DNA from 3 places in the Lederbergia sp. B243.17 genome. Region 1 is predicted to be linked to each of the others. Evidence: predicted binding sites of a transcription regulator. Region 1 holds the regulator's gene; each other region holds the start of a gene.

The links. The regulator LexA, encoded in region 1, represses DNA repair genes until DNA is damaged. The targets are predictions, from matches to a motif close to CGAACATATGTTCG.
Region 2: uvrB (excinuclease ABC subunit UvrB) is a predicted target of LexA. The motif match lies at 3,404-3,417, and genes of this name have one in related genera.
Region 3: AC0TWI_RS08075 (type IA DNA topoisomerase) is a predicted target of LexA. The motif match lies at 3,685-3,698, and genes of this name have one in related genera.

The regions. Positions count from the first base shown of each region.
Region 1 covers NZ_JBWBKF010000076.1:95,150-100,903, reverse strand. The annotation lists gene AC0TWI_RS14515 (MBL fold metallo-hydrolase) at 1-70, shown strand, start outside; gene AC0TWI_RS14510 (isochorismatase family protein) at 109-636, opposite strand; gene AC0TWI_RS14505 (hypothetical protein) at 614-871, opposite strand; gene AC0TWI_RS14500 (hypothetical protein) at 1,295-1,795, shown strand; gene dnaB (replicative DNA helicase) at 1,777-3,081, shown strand; gene spoIIP (stage II sporulation protein P) at 3,165-4,250, shown strand; gene lexA (transcriptional repressor LexA) at 4,285-4,905, opposite strand; gene yneA (cell division suppressor protein YneA) at 5,065-5,394, shown strand; gene AC0TWI_RS14475 (YneB family resolvase-like protein) at 5,402-5,754, shown strand, end outside.
Region 2 covers NZ_JBWBKF010000058.1:70,205-75,958, reverse strand. The annotation lists gene pstA (phosphate ABC transporter permease PstA) at 1-245, shown strand, start outside; gene pstB (phosphate ABC transporter ATP-binding protein PstB) at 262-1,089, shown strand; gene pstB (phosphate ABC transporter ATP-binding protein PstB) at 1,119-1,889, shown strand; gene AC0TWI_RS10965 (HD domain-containing protein) at 2,068-2,709, shown strand; gene AC0TWI_RS10960 (CsbA family protein) at 2,761-3,000, shown strand; gene AC0TWI_RS10955 (DUF2164 domain-containing protein) at 3,103-3,348, shown strand; gene uvrB (excinuclease ABC subunit UvrB) at 3,565-5,541, shown strand; gene uvrA (excinuclease ABC subunit UvrA) at 5,549-5,754, shown strand, end outside.
Region 3 covers NZ_JBWBKF010000040.1:32,181-37,934, reverse strand. The annotation lists gene AC0TWI_RS08080 (trypsin-like peptidase domain-containing protein) at 1-1,272, opposite strand, end outside; gene AC0TWI_RS08075 (type IA DNA topoisomerase) at 1,510-3,669, opposite strand; gene AC0TWI_RS08070 (glycoside hydrolase family 43 protein) at 3,804-5,366, opposite strand; gene AC0TWI_RS08065 (hypothetical protein) at 5,323-5,754, opposite strand, start outside.

The sequences.
Region 1 (5,754 bases):
CCGGTTTTATGATGGAATGAAAGGCAGCCATTTAGACAATGTGAAAATGGCAGAAGAAACTAATTACTGAGCTGTTACAGTGTAAAGAGAGGGATGCCGCGGCATCCCTCATTTATTTGCTTCCGCATATTCCTCCCAGTCCAGTACTTCAATAGCCTCGGACCAGTGGAGCACCGTGCCAACAAAGTCCTTGATGTCGAGACCCGGCATTTCATATGTATATGCTGTGTTGGCCGTTCCCGTCGCACTTTCTATAAACGTCACTTCATAGCCGCGGTCAAACGCAGCGATGGCGGTGAACATGCAGCAGAATTCGGTATTGAATCCGATTATATATACGTGATTTATGTCTGATTTGCGGAGGAAGGAGTCCAGTTCTGTTTTGAAAAAAGAACTGGGTGTCGTCTTCTCAACAATTTCATCAGCAAAGTTTTTTAGCGAGTCATGCAGCTCTGACCCGGCAGATCCGCGGAACAGCGAGCTTTCTTCATTTTCATCAATATGCTTCACAAAAATAATCGGAAGGTCTTGTTCGCGAAAATCCTGAATGACCCTTTCCATCTTCGATAATTCTTCCTTGAAATCCCCCAACTCGACAATTCCATTTTGTACGTCAATCACCAACAGTGCTTTCACTCGACTCACTTCTTTCTTTGGTTTCTTTGTCTTTCAAATATTGCTCGTACACCAGCTGCGCCCTGTCTTTTTTCGGAACATGTGCAAAGGTGCGGGCGTGCAGATCGTTCAGCAAATATAAAATCCTGAACAAGCAGCCGGCAACAATGGCGAATGCGATAATTCCGCCTGCAATTGGCCCCCAAGAGAAGCAGCAATGCACCAAGAGTGGTGGCGAAAATAATGGCCAATGCAAGATTCATTCCTTTTCCTCCCCATCCAACTTTCTTCTTTTTCCACTAGCTCTTACAAGTCGAATCAGCTGCAGTCCGTCACTTTCCATTCCGTCACGATAGGTGAAAGGAAGGAGAGAGAAGAGCGCAATCAAAAAAGAATAGAGGATAAAGTTTTGGTAAAGAAACGCAAACTCTGGATTCTCCCAAACCTATAACGCCGTTCAGGTTAACACGTTAAATAAAATGCCGCCGCCGAATAGAAAGAAGCGCTGAATGGTCGAGAACTTAGAATAGCGATCACCTCTTTAAAAGTAGCAATTTTGCAATAATTTGTAAATGGGAATTAAGAGATAGGGTGTCCTTTTTCTCTCTTGCTCCCTATGTGGGAGGTGAATGGGTCGGATTGAGTTAGTCGGCCCTCTATACATAAGGAGGCGGTTTAGGTGAGTGGATGGTTTCGCATCGATCGGAAGTTGCTCGGTTCAAGAATTTGGAAGGAGCCGGTCACGTTCCGGCTATACGTCTGGCTTCTGGCAAATGCGGCGTTCCAGGAGGGAAGAGAGTTGGAGGGATATGAGGTGCAGAAGGGGGAATTCATCCGGTCCTACTCCAAGCTGGCGGAAGATTTGGCTTATCGTGAAGGAAGAGGGCTGAAGCAGCTTTCAAAAAGCACTGTAAAAAGATCGGTCGATTCGCTTGTGAATGAAGGATTTATCAGCGTTCGCGAAACGGGCTTCGGCACCGTTTTTACAGTGGTGGCGCGACCTGCGGACAATGAGAAGCCGTTCGGCGAACGTTCGGGAAACGTTTCGAGAACGTTCGCCGAACAAAAAGAAGAAGGTAAGAAAGAAAGAAGGGAAAAGAAAGAGGCCAAAGCCGATTTCTTTCAGCTCTTATCGGGATGGAAACGAGAGGGGGAGAAAAAGTGTACAACGCACATGTAGGCTTTTCCCAGCAGGAAATATGGTTCGATCCAGAAGGAATGGTTATTGGCGGAATCTTGCTTGAGCCCTCGGCTTTGGCCGGGCTCACCCTTCGACCGGAGCATTTTTCGCAAACACGCAACCGCCTGATTTTCACAGCGATGCGGGAACTGGAGAAAGACGAGATCGAGATAGATATCGTTACCATTGCTGAAAGGCTAGGGAGCAACCTGGAAAGTGCCGGAAACTACTCGTATATGACAGATTTGGCGGTAAACTGCCCATCTGCTGCAGGGGTCAGCCGCTATGAAAAGATGATCTTGCAAAAACACCGGCTCAACGAAATGGGAAAGGCGGCTGCAGGCTTTTTGCGAAGTCCGTCTGAGGCAGCGGGTGACCAGCTGCTGGAGGCACTGATCGGAATGGAACAGAAGCGGGCAAAAGAAGTCCAGACAACAAGCAGTTTACTCGCTGAGATTGAGGGTGATTTGAGAGCCGATAAGGGTGAAGTGAGCGGAGTGGAGACCGGATACAATCAGCTCGACGGAATGACAGGCGGCTTGCAAAGCGGGGATCTGATCATCCTGGCGGCAAGGCCTTCGATGGGAAAAACAGCCTTTGTGCTGAATCTCGCCAAAAATGCGTGTCAGCGTGGCACATCTGTCGACCTTTTCTCTCTTGAAATGCCGGCAAAGCAGCTTCTTCAGCGGCTGCTGAGCACCCTCTGCCAAATCCACGGATCAAAATGGCGGAATCCATTCCGTTATTTTTCGGAGAGGGAGGAGGAACTCGTCAGCCGGGCGATCCGGCATATCGAGGACTGGCACCTCCGGATCCATGACAAAAGCGGCCAATCGATTGCCGATATTCGTTCCGCCATCCAAATGACAAAGCAGGAACTGCCGGAAAGGAAACGTATGGCCATCATTGATTACTTGCAGCTGATGGATACGGATGAAAGGCAGGAGCGTCATGACCTGGCGATCGGCCGGATTACGCGGGAGCTGAAGGCGACGGCGCGCCAGCTAGAGGTGCCCATCATCCTCCTTTCTCAGCTTTCGCGCTCGGTTGAATCGCGGAATGACAAGCGGCCGATGCTCTCCGATCTGAAAGACTCCGGAAGCATTGAGCAGGACGCGGATCTCGTTCTCTTTTTGTACAGGGATGACTATTACAGCCGGAACACCGAGGAGACGAATGTGACGGAGTGCTTGATCGCCAAGCATCGCAATGGCCCGATTGGAACACTCCGTTATCATTTCCGCAAAGAGACCGGGCAGTTTACCGAAGAGAGTCTCGCAAACTAGCAGCGGCAAAAACGAACAGGAATACGAGTGGCGGTTTTACATATACATGGGATATATCAACTCTTATAAAAAGGATGAAATGGATGCTGAAAATCGCCGCAAGGTCTGTACTCTTTATCACTGCCGCCTTCCTGATCGTATCGGTCATCGCATTTTCCAGCCTGAAAATCAGTTTCCTGTCCATTGCAGGCAAAAACGCCGCCAGTTCCGAGTCTCTGCTCTATTTCATGGCAATGGAGTCGCGAGCCCTTCACTCCGTCCTGCCTGAGATGGATGATGTCTCTTTTACAAAAAGCACGCTAGAATTTCTGACCCATTTGAACGTCAGCGATATCCGCACGTTTCTCGTAAGCGAGATTCCGGGGCTGCAGGCAGCGATGCCGAGACAGCTTGTGGCAGGTGATGACGACGAGTTCGGCCACCTTCCGATCGAATCTCCTGTTCCCCCCGATTTCGGAGACTGGGAGAGCAATGAAGACAAGGAAGCGCCTGTTCAAGAAAAGCCTGAACCTCCTGCTAATCCGGCTGCCTTGATATATCACACTCATACAAGAGAGTCATATCTTCCGTTTAAGCCAGGCGTAACAGACATCAATCAAGCCTTCCATATGGAGAAGAATGTAACGTTATTCGGCAAACGTCTTGGAGAAAAGCTGGAGGAAAAAGGGATAAAAACGCTCGTCAATACGGATGATGTATCAGACATCCTCAATCAGCGGGGAATGACCTATAGTCAAAGCTATAAGGTATCAAGAGAATTGGTGACGGAAGCACTGGCGCAAAACAAGGAAGTTCAGCTTGTGCTCGATATTCATAGAGATACAGCTCGAAAGGATAAAACGACTGCCATGATCAATAATATCAGTCATGCAAAGGTGCTGTTCATCGTCGGAACCGGCCACCCTAATTATGAAAAAAACCTATTGTTTGCAGAAAGGCTGAACAGTTTACTGAAGGCGAAATATCCGTCGCTCTCTCGAGGCGTATGGGACAAGCCGCGTGATTATTACAACAATGGGATATACAACCAGGACCTTGCTGAAAAATCAATTGTCATCGAACTGGGAGGGGTAGACAACACGCAGGATGAACTGAACCGGAGCGTCGACATACTGGCAGAAGTGATCAGTGAATATTACTGGGGAGAAGCCGTTGAGGCAAATAACTAGAATAAGAGCCTGAATGTATATTCAGGCTCCGATATCAATGGATTTGATGTCTATATAGGGCAACAACTTTGCCGAGGATGGAAACAGATTCCAAAATGATCGGTTCCATCGAAGAATTTTCCGGCTGCAGGCGGAAATGGCCCTTTTCTTTATAAAAACGCTTGACGGTCGCTTCGTTTTCTTCCGTCATCGCAACAACGATGTCGCCGTTGCTTGCAGTCTGCTGCTGGCGGACAACCACATAGTCGCCATTATGGATGCCGGCTTCAATCATACTTTCCCCGACGATTTCCAGCATGAAGATATGCTCATCAGCCGGAACGAGATGATCTGGCAGCGGAAAATACTCTTCAATGTTCTCAACAGCAGAGATCGGAATACCTGCCGTAACTTTACCGACAAGCGGCACGTTGACAATATTATGCTTTGGAACCTGTTCATCATCCAGTTGAAGGATTTCAATCGCACGGGGCTTAGTCGGATCCCTTCTGATCAGGCCTTTGCTTTCAAGCCGGGCCAGGTGACCGTGCACGGTCGAACTGGAAGCAAGTCCGACTGCTTCACCGATTTCTCTGACCGAAGGCGGATAGCCCTTGGATTTCACCTCGAGCTTAATAAAATCCATGATATCCTGCTGCCTTTTGGATAGCTTCATTTCTTCATCACGCTCCGCAATTCTTTTATTATCCACATTATAGCATGGTGAGATTTGGAATACAAACATAAGTTCGAACAAGTGTTGACAACAAACAAGTGTTCGTTTTATAATCAAATCAATACATACGAACAAATATTCGATTTTGGGGGATTGGATATGTCTATCATTTGGAAAAAATATTCTTTTGTTATTTTGTTTTTCACTGCAATCGTGCTGATGGCTGCATACTTGGCTTTCCAGGAAGGGCAGGAGAAGAACCGATTTGATACAATAACTGTGAGACAGGGTGAAACATTATGGGAGCTTGCCGACCAGTATGCAGAGAAAGCTGGCATGCACCGCGCCGAATTTGTTGAGAAGGTCCGGCAAGAAAACAATCTGGCCGGAAGGATGATTAAAGACGGCGACTCGATTGTAATTCCTGCACCGCCGGAGAGCTGGCATTCAGGTGAAAGCCAGCTCGCGTTCAGCGCTAAAAGGAAGTGACAGCCAGATGAAAGTGATCATATATTGCCGGGTCAGCACGGAAAAAGAGACACAGGAAACCTCCCTTGCCCGGCAGGAGGAGGAATTGACGGCCGCAGCCCGTGCCTGGCAGTTTGAAGTGGATGCGATCATTCGCGAACAGGCGAGCGGGTATTCGCTCGACCGGCCTGGGGTGCTCGATATGCTTGACCGGATCAAAGAGGAGCAGATTGATGCCGTCCTGATTCAGGATGAGACGCGGCTCGGGCGCGGAAACGCAAGAATTGCGCTCCTGCATTGCCTGATGAAGGAAAATGTCCGGGTGTACAGTTTTGCTCATAATGGTGAATTGCAGATTTCCGAATCGGATTCGATGGTGCT
Region 2 (5,754 bases), on a different contig from region 1:
TGAGCAGTCCGGCCCTGGATTTTGCCAATTGGAACCCGCTCTCCGCCACTTCCCCGCTTAACCCGCTGCGGCCGGCGGAAACATTAGCCGTCCACATCTGGAAAATCAATGGAGAAGGGATTATGCCCGATGCGCAGGCCGTGTCCGACGGCGCTGCTGCACTGCTAATCATCGGCATTCTCCTGTTTAATGCAGGTGCAAGGCTGCTTGGAAAATTTGTCTACAAAAAAATGACTTCATCTTGATAAGGAGGAATGCACGATGGCGGTAAGTTTACGGGAAAGAAAAGAAACGTTCATACCCGATTTGTCCGTGGAACTGAGGAAGATAGCAGCACAAAACGCACTCGCAACGGAGTCCCTGTCTGTTTATTACGGGGAAAAAACAGCTGTCCGGGAAGTGTCGCTTTCTTTTCCAGAGAAATGCGTCACTTCATTGATAGGGCCCTCGGGCTGCGGCAAATCAACCTTTTTGCGAAGTCTTAACAGAATGAACGATGAAATTACCGGATGCCGTTCAGAAGGGCGGATTCTTTATAAAGAGGTAGATATCAATCAGGATAATGCCAATTTGTTTGAAATCCGCAAAAGGATCGGTATGGTTTTCCAAAGGCCGAATCCATTCGCCAAATCGATTTTTGAGAATATCGCATTTGGACCAAGGCATCACGGGATCAAACGGAAGGATGAGTTGGAAGCGATCGTGGAGATGAGCCTGCGGCAGGCAGCGCTTTGGGATGAAGTGAAAGATAAGCTCGGCCAATCGGCAATCTCCCTTTCCGGCGGGCAGCAGCAGCGTCTTTGTATCGCAAGGAGTCTCGCGGTCAAACCGGATGTCCTGCTGCTGGATGAGCCGGCATCGGCGCTTGATCCGATTTCAACGGGGAAAATTGAGGAGCTGATCGGGGAACTGGCCCGTGAGTATACAGTCATTATTGTGACGCATAACATGCAGCAGGCTGCGAGAATCTCCGACTACACTGCTTTTTTCTACATGGGCAACCTGATTGAGCACGGCAGGACAGTTGAGCTGTTCGCGAAACCGCGCCTTAAGCAGACTGAAGACTATATTACCGGCCGTTTCGGCTGAGGGGGCAGAAATTAATGAATGTACTGCAAATGGCCGACGCCCGGCCGACAACTGCCATCAAAACAGAAAATCTTGATTTTTACTATGGCAAGTTCCATGCGCTGAAAAAAATCAATTTGGATTTGAAAAAAAATGAGGTAACAGCGCTCATCGGTCCTTCCGGCTGTGGGAAGTCGACGTTTCTCCGGACAATCAACCGGATGAATGATCTGTACTCGTCGAGCCGGGTTGAAGGAGAGATCACGGCCTTTGGCAAAGATATATATGGGCCGGAAGTTGATGTTTCCCAGCTGCGAAAGAAGATCGGAATGGTGTTCCAGCAGCCGAATCCTTTCCCGGTATCGATCTATGACAATATTGCTTACGGTCCTCGGCTCCATGGCCGCCCATCCAAGCGCGAATTGGATGAGAAGGTGGAAACCTGCCTGAGAGCAGCGGCCCTCTGGGATGAAGTGAAGGATGACTTGAAGAAATCGGCAATGGGACTGTCGGGCGGCCAGCAGCAGCGTCTTGTACTGGCGAGGGTGCTGGCAGCAGAACCGGAAATCATTCTGATGGATGAACCAACATCTGCGCTTGACCCGATTTCCACGATGAAACTGGAAAAGCTGATTGCTGAGCTGAAGAAAGAGTACACGATTATTATCGTCACCCATAACATGCAGCAAGCAGCAAGAGTCTCCGGCGAAACTGCCTTTTTCTATCAGGGTGAAGTCGTCGAATTCAACGAAACCGATAGGATGTTCAATCGTCCTGCCAAGAAACAGACAGAAGATTATATATCCGGCCGGTTTGGCTGACAGGGACCTTCCGATTTGGAGGTCTTTATTTTTGTCTAGCGGCCTTTCCCATGGTAAAGTGAATGACTAACAAGCACTGTCTTTGTGCATAAGATAGAAAAAGGGACAACGTTTAGCTTGCTTGCCAGGCAGGGTAAATGATTGCAAGCACGATCATACGTATGGGTGGTGAAAGAATATGGGAGTCCATCATTATTTTAAGAGTCTATCGGATTTGGAGAAGATCTATCGCTGTCCAGGCAAGTTCAAATTCCAGGAACATTCTGTCGCGAGCCATTCCTTTAAAGTGACAAAAATTGCCCAGTTCCTCGGCACGGTCGAAGAATCGGCAGGAGAAAAGGTCGACTGGCGGCTTTTATATGAGAAAGCGCTGAACCACGATTATGCGGAGCTGTTCACGGGTGATATCAAAACCCCGGTTAAATACGCGTCCAAAGAGTTGAAGCGGCTTTTCAGTGAAGTCGAGGAAGAAATGACAAAAAAGTTCGTCGAAAAAGAATTTCCCCCTCAATTCCAATCCATCTACTTGGAAAGATTCAAAGAGGGGAAAGACGAGTCGATGGAAGGAAGGATCCTGTCGGTTGCGGATAAAATCGACCTGCTTTATGAATCTTTTGGAGAAATTCAGAAGGAGAACCCTGAGCCATTGTTCTTGGAAATCTATGAGGAAGCACTCAGCACAATTCTTTTATTCAAGGATATGAACTGTGTCAAATACTTTTTGGATGAAGTGCTGCCGGATATGCTAACAGAAAGGTTTATCGAACAAAGTGAGCTGACGGTCATTACAGAGAAAATGATCGAGGACAGTGGAAAATAAAACTTGCACTTTAGACGGATTTCGGGAAAAATTGGATTGAGGTGGTAACCGGTGATCGATAAAGTGATCTCTGCGATTTTTTTACCGGCCATTCTGGTCGTATTTTTTACAAGGGTGACGTATAGCCGGACTGTCGGCTTTGTGCTGACGGTCGCCTTGATCCTAGTCTCTGCTTACAATGGCTATTTGCATACGTGGTGGCTCGTTCTTGTCGACGCGGCTTCTTTAACGGCCGGATTGTTTTTCGCCAACCGGATGACAAAGAAAAAAGGGAAGAAAAAAAGCGCTTGATGAAAAGAGGACAATCTTTTCATGAGGCGTTTTTTGCTGAAGGACAAATATGCCAACCATGCTATGATAGATGGAGCCTCAAAGGGAAAGGGGGATGAAGCGATGTTGATGCCAAAGCTTTCAGCCGAGAAAAAACGCGGGATGATCCGCGAGATACAGGAATTTTTTCTTGAAGAGCGGGGAGAGGAAATTGGTGAATTGGCGGCAGAAGTGGTATTTGATTTTGTAAAGGACCGCCTCGGGCCTGTGTTTTACAATAGCGCTATCTCAGATGCGAGGGAGATGGCCGAACAGCATATGCAAGGTTTGGAAGAGGACCTGTATGCCCTGCAAAAAGAAGATTCGTGAGAAGGAAGGACTGGAACGGCATTGTCGTGTCCAGCCTTTTTTTATGAAAAAAAGACGAAAATACGTTCGCTTTTTGTTGGTTATTGAGCCTGGCGTTGTGGTAAAATAAGAATATATGTAATTCTTGAAGAAGAATGGATCATAATGGGGTCAAAGCCATTTTATATAGATTTATATCGTTGTTAGCAATCGTTGATGATGAAGGGGGATTGCACTGTGAAAAACCAGTTCCAAATTTTTTCGAAGTATACACCTTCAGGCGACCAGCCGAAAGCGATCGACCGTCTCGTTGCTGGCCTGAATAAAGGTGAGAAGTATCAAACTTTGCTCGGAGCAACAGGTACCGGAAAAACGTTTACTGTTTCGAATGTGATTAAGGAAATAAACAAACCGACGCTTGTCATCGCACATAACAAAACGTTGGCCGGCCAGCTGTACAGTGAATTCAAGGAGTTTTTCCCGAACAATGCGGTCGAATACTTTGTCAGCTACTACGATTATTACCAGCCTGAAGCCTATGTGCCGCAGACAGATACGTATATCGAGAAGGATGCCAGTATCAATGATGAAATTGATAAGCTCCGTCACTCGGCCACATCGTCGCTTTTTGAGCGGCGCGATGTTCTGATCATCGCCAGTGTCTCCTGCATTTACGGTCTCGGTTCCCCGGAAGAGTACCGAGAGCTCGTTGTCTCGCTCCGGACAGGAATGGAAATGGAGCGGAACCAATTGCTAAGGAAAATGGTGGACATCCAGTATGCGCGAAATGACATCGACTTTCAGCGCGGGACATTCCGGGTCCGCGGCGATGTAGTAGAAATCTTTCCGGTTTCCCGGGATGAGCATTGTATCAGGATCGAATTTTTTGGTGATGAAATCGACCGGATCCGGGAAGTTGATGCACTGACCGGCGAAATCATCGGGGACCGCGATCATGTCGCCATCTTCCCGGCGTCCCACTTCGTTACCCGCGAAGATAAATTGCGAATTGCGATTGACAACATAGAGATAGAGCTTGAAGAAAGACTGAAAGAGCTCCGCGATAACGACAAGCTGCTTGAAGCGCAGCGCCTTGAGCAAAGAACACGGTACGACTTGGAAATGATGAGGGAAATGGGGTTCTGTTCAGGGATCGAGAATTACTCCCGCCATCTGACATTGAGGGAAGCGGGCGCCACTCCGTATACACTGCTCGATTATTTCCCAGACGACTTCCAGATTGTCATTGACGAATCGCATGTTACGCTTCCGCAGATCCGCGGCATGTACAACGGGGACCAGGCGCGCAAGCAGGTGCTCGTTGATCATGGCTTCCGTCTTCCGTCAGCCCTTGATAACCGGCCGCTTAAGTTCGATGAGTTCGAGAAGCATATCAATCAGATCATTTTTGTCTCCGCTACGCCGGGACCTTTTGAGCTTGAGCATACGCCGAACATGGTGGAGCAGATCATCCGTCCGACAGGGTTGCTCGATCCTACTATCGATGTCCGTCCGATTGAGGGGCAGATTGATGACCTCATCGGCGAGATATCGGAACGGACAGCGAAAAACGAGCGGGTGCTCATCACGACATTGACGAAGAAGATGTCCGAAGACCTGACGGATTACTTGAAGGAGATTGGGGTAAAAGTTCAATACTTGCACTCGGAAATCAAAACGTTGGAACGGATCGAGATTATCCGCGACCTCCGACTCGGAAAATACGATGTGCTCGTGGGGATCAACTTGCTCCGGGAAGGGCTCGACATTCCGGAAGTGTCGCTTGTCGCCATCCTGGATGCCGATAAAGAAGGCTTCCTCCGGTCCGAGCGCTCACTGATCCAGACAATTGGACGCGCCGCCCGGAACTCGAACGGGCATGTCATTATGTATGCAGACAAAATGACGGACTCGATGGAGAAGGCGATCAGTGAAACGAAGAGGCGGCGGATGGTGCAAAAAGCATACAATGAGGAACACGGCATCACGCCGATGACAATCCAGAAGGAAGTCAGGGATGTCATCCGTGCAACCGTCGCAGCAGAGGAAACCGAAGACTACAGCGTACAAACAAAGAAAAAGCTGACAAAGAAAGAAAAAGAGAAACTGCTTGCCACAATGGAGAAGGAGATGAAAGATGCGGCCAAAGCGCTTGATTTTGAGCGGGCTGCCCAGCTCCGTGATGCCATTTTGGAGATGAAAGCGGAAGGATGAACAATCTATGGCTATGGAAAAGATCGTTGTTCAGGGCGCAAGAGCCCATAATCTGAAAAATATTGATGTAACCATTCCGCGCGACAAGCTTGTTGTACTGACAGGGCTGTCCGGTTCGGGGAAATCCTCGCTTGCCTTTGACACCATTTATGCGGAAGGGCAAAGAAGGTACGTTGAATCCTTGTCCGCTTATGCCCGTCAGTTCCTGGGACA
Region 3 (5,754 bases), on a different contig from region 1:
TGCATCAGTGAAAGAATAAGATTCCTCCAGTGTGACTTCCGCTTCGTCCCCATAGTAAACGATATCGGAAATATAGCGGTTTATGAATGAATACTGTTCATCCATCACCCTTTGGAAAAAGGCATCAAAAAAAGGGGCCGCCTCACTGTCCATACTATAGTAGCTGTCAACATAAGATGAATTCCGATCCCGATTTGCCAAATCAAAGTTATCCAAGAAGTCCAGTACATACGCCTCGAGCGCATCCACTTCGGAATCATCATCCATCTCCACATTTTCCTCTTCATAAGGATACGAATCATACGGCTCTTGCCAGTCATAGTCTTCCCCATAATCCTCTTCCTCGTACATACCACCGTCTTGCCAATAGTCCGGATGCTCTTCATAGTAATAGAAAGACCCGTACAGTTCTTCAGGTGACATCGGATTGGCCGCCCATGCTTCCAACTGGGAGCTCACCGTATAAAGTGGAATTGAGAAGGCGATTGTCTGGTCTGCGGTCAGCACCGCCGAATTGATGCCAATCACCTTACCTGATTGGGCGTCAAGCAGCGGGCCGCCACTACTTCCCGGCGAAACCTGCGCATCAAGCTGATAGGCATTTTTATAATGGTACTCTGCATCAAACTCGCGGTGGGCTCCTGTCAAATAGCCGATCGATGCCGTGTTTTCCAGGCCTCGCGGACTGCCGAGAGCGATAACCTCTGTTCCGACCGCTGTTTCCGTGTTCTCAATCGGCAAAGCAGCCTGGCCCGCAAGTGCATCAACTTGGATAAGTGCAATATCCACTTGATCCGATAAGCCGATCACCTTACCGGACAAATTTTCGCCCTGGCTTGTTCTTACCGTGACATCCGTATATCCGGCAACAACGTGGGCGTTTGTCGCAACATGCCCTTGCTGGTCAAATAAAAATCCGGATCCTTGCGCTTCCTCTGTGAAAATTGTATACACTTTTCCCTGGGACTCTTGGATAATCGTCTTTTTATCCTTCGTCAGTTCGGGAGTTTCCTTCTTTTCTGCCGGACGCTCAGCAACCTCTTTCTTTATCGGCTGCACTGCCGCTTTTATCGGCTCGGCCTGTTTCTTCTGTCCATCTATGTATAGGAAGGTGCCCAGTCCGGCAAAAGTCAGCAATGCTATTAAACTGCAGATGGTGACGATTACTCCGAAACTCTTCCCTTCTTGCTTATGTACGCCGATCGGCTCTCCGCATTTACCGCAATATCGATCGGCCTTCTGATTCTGAGCGCCGCACTTTGAACAATACATCCCCCCGCCCCCTTTCTGCTTATATCGGCAGATAGCAGGACTTTTTAACTAGTAAATTGAAGATTTTGGGAGATGAACAGTAACTGCGGATTGTGTAAGCTGCCGGACATTGACACCGGAAGATATGAGATTTGGCTTTCTTCACGTGCCTATGCATCTCTTTGACACCGCAAAATTTCGAAACTGCTTTTCTTCCAGTGTCTATCCATCTCTATGTCAAATAGCGCCCGCGCGTTATTAACGCGGGGCGCCTTTGCTTCTGCCGGTTTTCGGTGCAAACTTGCGGAATTCAAACTGGATGCTCCCTTCCGACTTCTCCTTCCAGACGAGATACGCGTCGAATGGCTTTTTCCCTTTAAATCCCTTCATCAAGTTCGTTTTTCCTTTTTCCAACAGCTTCTTCGCATTCGTTTCGCTGATCGTTTTTCCGAGCAGCTTTTTCGTCAAGATAAAATTACATTTGGAGCAGCCGTACACCCGGTATTTGTCGACAACAGGCTCCCCGCATTTCGGGCAAGGCCCAAGCGGTCCAGCCGCCTTGCCTGCTTCGGGATAGGAGCTGAAATCCCAACCTTCGGCGCCCTGAATCGCATCTTCGACAAGCTTCCCGGCGAGTCGTTTCGACTGTTCTATAAATGGACCGGGCTGTGCCTCCCCTTTGCCGATTTCCTTCAGCCGCCGCTCCCAGCGCCCTGTCAGTTCCGGCGAGGCAAGCAGCGTTTCCTGCACCGCATCCATGAGGATAAACGCCTTTGCGCACGGAGCAACGCGATGCTGGACGATTTCGATGTATTCCAGCGACTTCAATCTTTCAATGATGTTCGACCTCGTGCTTTCTTCACCGAGGCCGGAAACATCCTTCAGCACTTTCCCCAAATCTTTATCATCAAGCGTCTGCCCGGCGTTCTTCATTGCCGTGATCAGTTCCCCCTCCGTATAGCGCTTTGGCGGGGTCGTCTTGCCTTCCGTCACTTTGACCGGGTCAGCGATTCCCCGCTCACCTTCCGATACATCGGGAAGAAGCGGGTCCTTTTTTTCATCGGACTTTTCCTTTTCAAAAATCACCTGCCGCCAACCGGGTTCGAGCATCTGCTTTCCTTTTGAAACGAAAGGATGGCCATTTACATGTGTCTTGATCTCCGTATGGGCAAAAATCGCCGGGCCGTAATGGGCGGCAATCAGAGAACGGGCAATCAAGTCATAGATTTTCCGTTCGTCGGGTGAAAGCCTGCCGAGATTCGGAACTTTTTCCGTTGGAATAATCGCATAGTGGTCGGTCACAAGCTTTTCATTGACATACCTTTTGTCATGAAGAACCGATCGTTCCGTCCTGCCGGCAAGCTGAGCATACGGCTCAAGCTTGGCAAGCTTGCCGAGAATTTCGGGAAATTGCGCCGCTTCGCCTTTTGTCACATGCTGGCTGTCCGTCCGCGGATAGGAAAGATACGATTTTTCATATAAAGCTTGGGTAACATCGAGCGTTTTTTTCGGAGAAAACTTATACCGTTTATTGGCGAGTGCCTGCAAGCTCGACAAGCTGTGGAAAAACGGCGGCAGCACATTTTTCGTCTCGCGGATAACTTTGTCGACAACCGCTTCCTGTTTGTTCGTCTCCTGCTGAATCTTCTCTGCCTCTTCCTTTTTGGCGAAGCGGGTCCCTTTTTCAGTTGTGTATTTTCCTTCATATCCTTTACCTGCCACGTCAAAACGGGCAACCACTTCATAAAACGGTTCAGACACAAAGCTTTGAATCTCCCTTTCTCGCTTTACGACCATTGCAAGCGTCGGCGTCTGCACCCTGCCGACGGAATAGACGGTCCGGCCGCCGCCTTTTTTCTGAATCAAAAGCGTATACGCCCGGCTCGCATTCATCCCGATCAGCCAATCCGCATAGCTGCGGGACATGGCCTCGTAATAAAGCGGAGTCGTCGATTCGATGCTGCGCAGATTTCCGAATGCTTGGACAACAGCGGCCTTTGTCAGGCTGCTCACCCATAGCCGGCGCATCGGTTTCTTCACGCCTGCCATCTTGACGACGAGCCGGACGATCAGCTCCCCTTCCCTGGCCGGGTCTCCAGCAGCAATAATCTCTTTCACCCGCGGATCTCGAAGCACTTCTTTGACCGCCTGATAGCGGGAGGCTTTAGAGCGGATCAATTGATATTGAAAAGACTCGGGAATCATCGGCAGCGATTCCAGCCGCCACTTTTTCAGCTCCGGATTCATCACATGCGGCTCGGCAATTTCGAATAAATGCCCGCTGCACCAAGTGAGCAGCGCCCCATCGGGAAATTCCCGGCAAGGTGCAATCTCGATATGATTTCCCCTCTTCGCGTGCTTGAACGGCGCCGCCAACGCTTGTGCCTGGGACGACTTCTCCGCTATGATCGCCTGCATTCCAATCCCTCCATCAAAACGTACGTTCGTTTCTCTCTATTGTACCGGAAGAGCCGGACAATTGGAAGACATGCCTCAAGCCGTGAAAAGAAAAAACGCTTAGCCCAATAGCTAAACGTTTTTTAACAGGCTGCCTATTTATCCAACCCAACATATTCAAAGAAAGCAAAATCAGCATAGGATCCAGCCTTCCGGTCCATGTCATGGACACCGATGCCGACAAAGTTCCCAGTAAATCCGCCTGCTAGGATCGTGACATCCAAGCTTTCACCAATCCGTTGCCAAGAATCCTGATTGTCCATCCGGTAAAAGAATTGGCCCACAGGACCGTCCACTTCTACCTTCAGCCCTACCTCCCCACTCTCAAGCGGGATGATCTCAGGAAATAATGTGAATTCCCCATCCACACATTGCATCAACCGGATCACACGCCCTTTTTCCTCGTCGACTGTCACATATGCATACATATAACGGCTGTCATTCAAATACAGCAGCAATCCGGCCATTTGATTGTATGTTTCCGGTGTATAATCCAGTTTCGTCTCCGCCTGGAAATGAAAGTCCTTTTGCCGGATCGCAAGGATATGGTGATCAAAAAGCGATTGAACCGAGTCGCCCGAGAAGATGCGCAAATAGCCTTCGCGGCTTGTTGTATTGCACCAGGAATCATCGGCCAAAATGCGCAGCGTGTTCCACTCTTTTGCAAGTTCCCCGTTAAAATCGTCCTGGAAATCCGTATTCCTTCTTTGCGTGACAGGCTCCGTTGTAACGATTTCCGTTTCCAGCTGCGGGCCATTGCCGCCGTCTTTCAGCCGCAGCCAGCCATCTTCCGTCCAGTACACCTCTTGAATCGCCGTTTCACGGCCCAAGATTGCTTTTCCTTGAAGCGGCCGGGTGCACAAATAGGCCATGTACCAGTTCCCTGTCGAGGTTTGGACGATGCTGCCATGTCCCGAGCATTGCAGCGGAGAGTCAGGTTTGTCACTCGCTGTCAGCATCGGATAATCCGGATCCACTTCATATGGCCCTGTCATATCCTTTGCCCGGCAGATTGTCACAGCATGGCCGGACCCTGTCCCGCCTTCTGCTGTGATCAGATAGTAGTAGCCTCCATGACGATATAAATGGGGAGCTTCTGTCTTTGCCAGCTCCGTGCCGTCAAAAATCTTATGCACAGGCCCGACCAATTTCTGCTCTTTTGCATCGTATTCCTGCAGCACGACACCGGCTGACTTATTGCCCGTTTCCATCCGATAATCCCAAATCTCATTCAGGATCCACTTACGCCCGTCCTCATCATGGAATAAGGAAGGATCGAAACCGCTGCTGTTTACATAAACAGGCTCCGACCACGGCCCGTTAATGCTCGGGGCTGAGATCAGATAGTTATGGCTGTCTTTAAATGGGCGTTTCGTACTTTTCACGTCCGTATAGATCAGATAAAATAGCCCATCCGCATAACTGATTTGCGGAGCCCAAATACTGCCGTTTTGCGGGTTTCCCTGTAAATCGACTTGGTCCGTCAAGATGTCTGTCTCATGTTCCCAATTGACCAAGTCCTTTGATTGGTAAATTCGGACGCCGGGCAGCCACTCAAATGACGAAACAGCAATATAATATGTATCCTCTACTCGCAATATATTTGGGTCGGGATTAAATCCCGGTAAAATCGGATTGACGATTTTGGTTCGGAACATGATTATCTCCTCTTTGTTCTGTTATTTTTCTGAATACACATAACGCGGCTGCAACGAAAAATAGAAAGGCCAGCGGAAAGGCAATCATCTGTGTGCCGATCAACGTCGCAGCACCGGCCGCTGTATAAAATAGTGCTGCCCATTTCGGTTTCCGATTCTTCCACAGGATAAAGGTGGCAACAGCAACGAGGATGATCGCGATGATGAGTGTCGTGCCAAACCAGGCAGCCAGTGCTTTTATCGCTTCAAAGCTATCGGAAACGTATTCTTCGGAAATTCCCTCCTGAAGAATCGGGAATACCGTGTTCTTGAACACCTTTTCCTCCATTGTTGTAAGGGTTAATGAAAACCCTCCCAGAAAAATCAAACAAAATACCGCGCCTGCCAA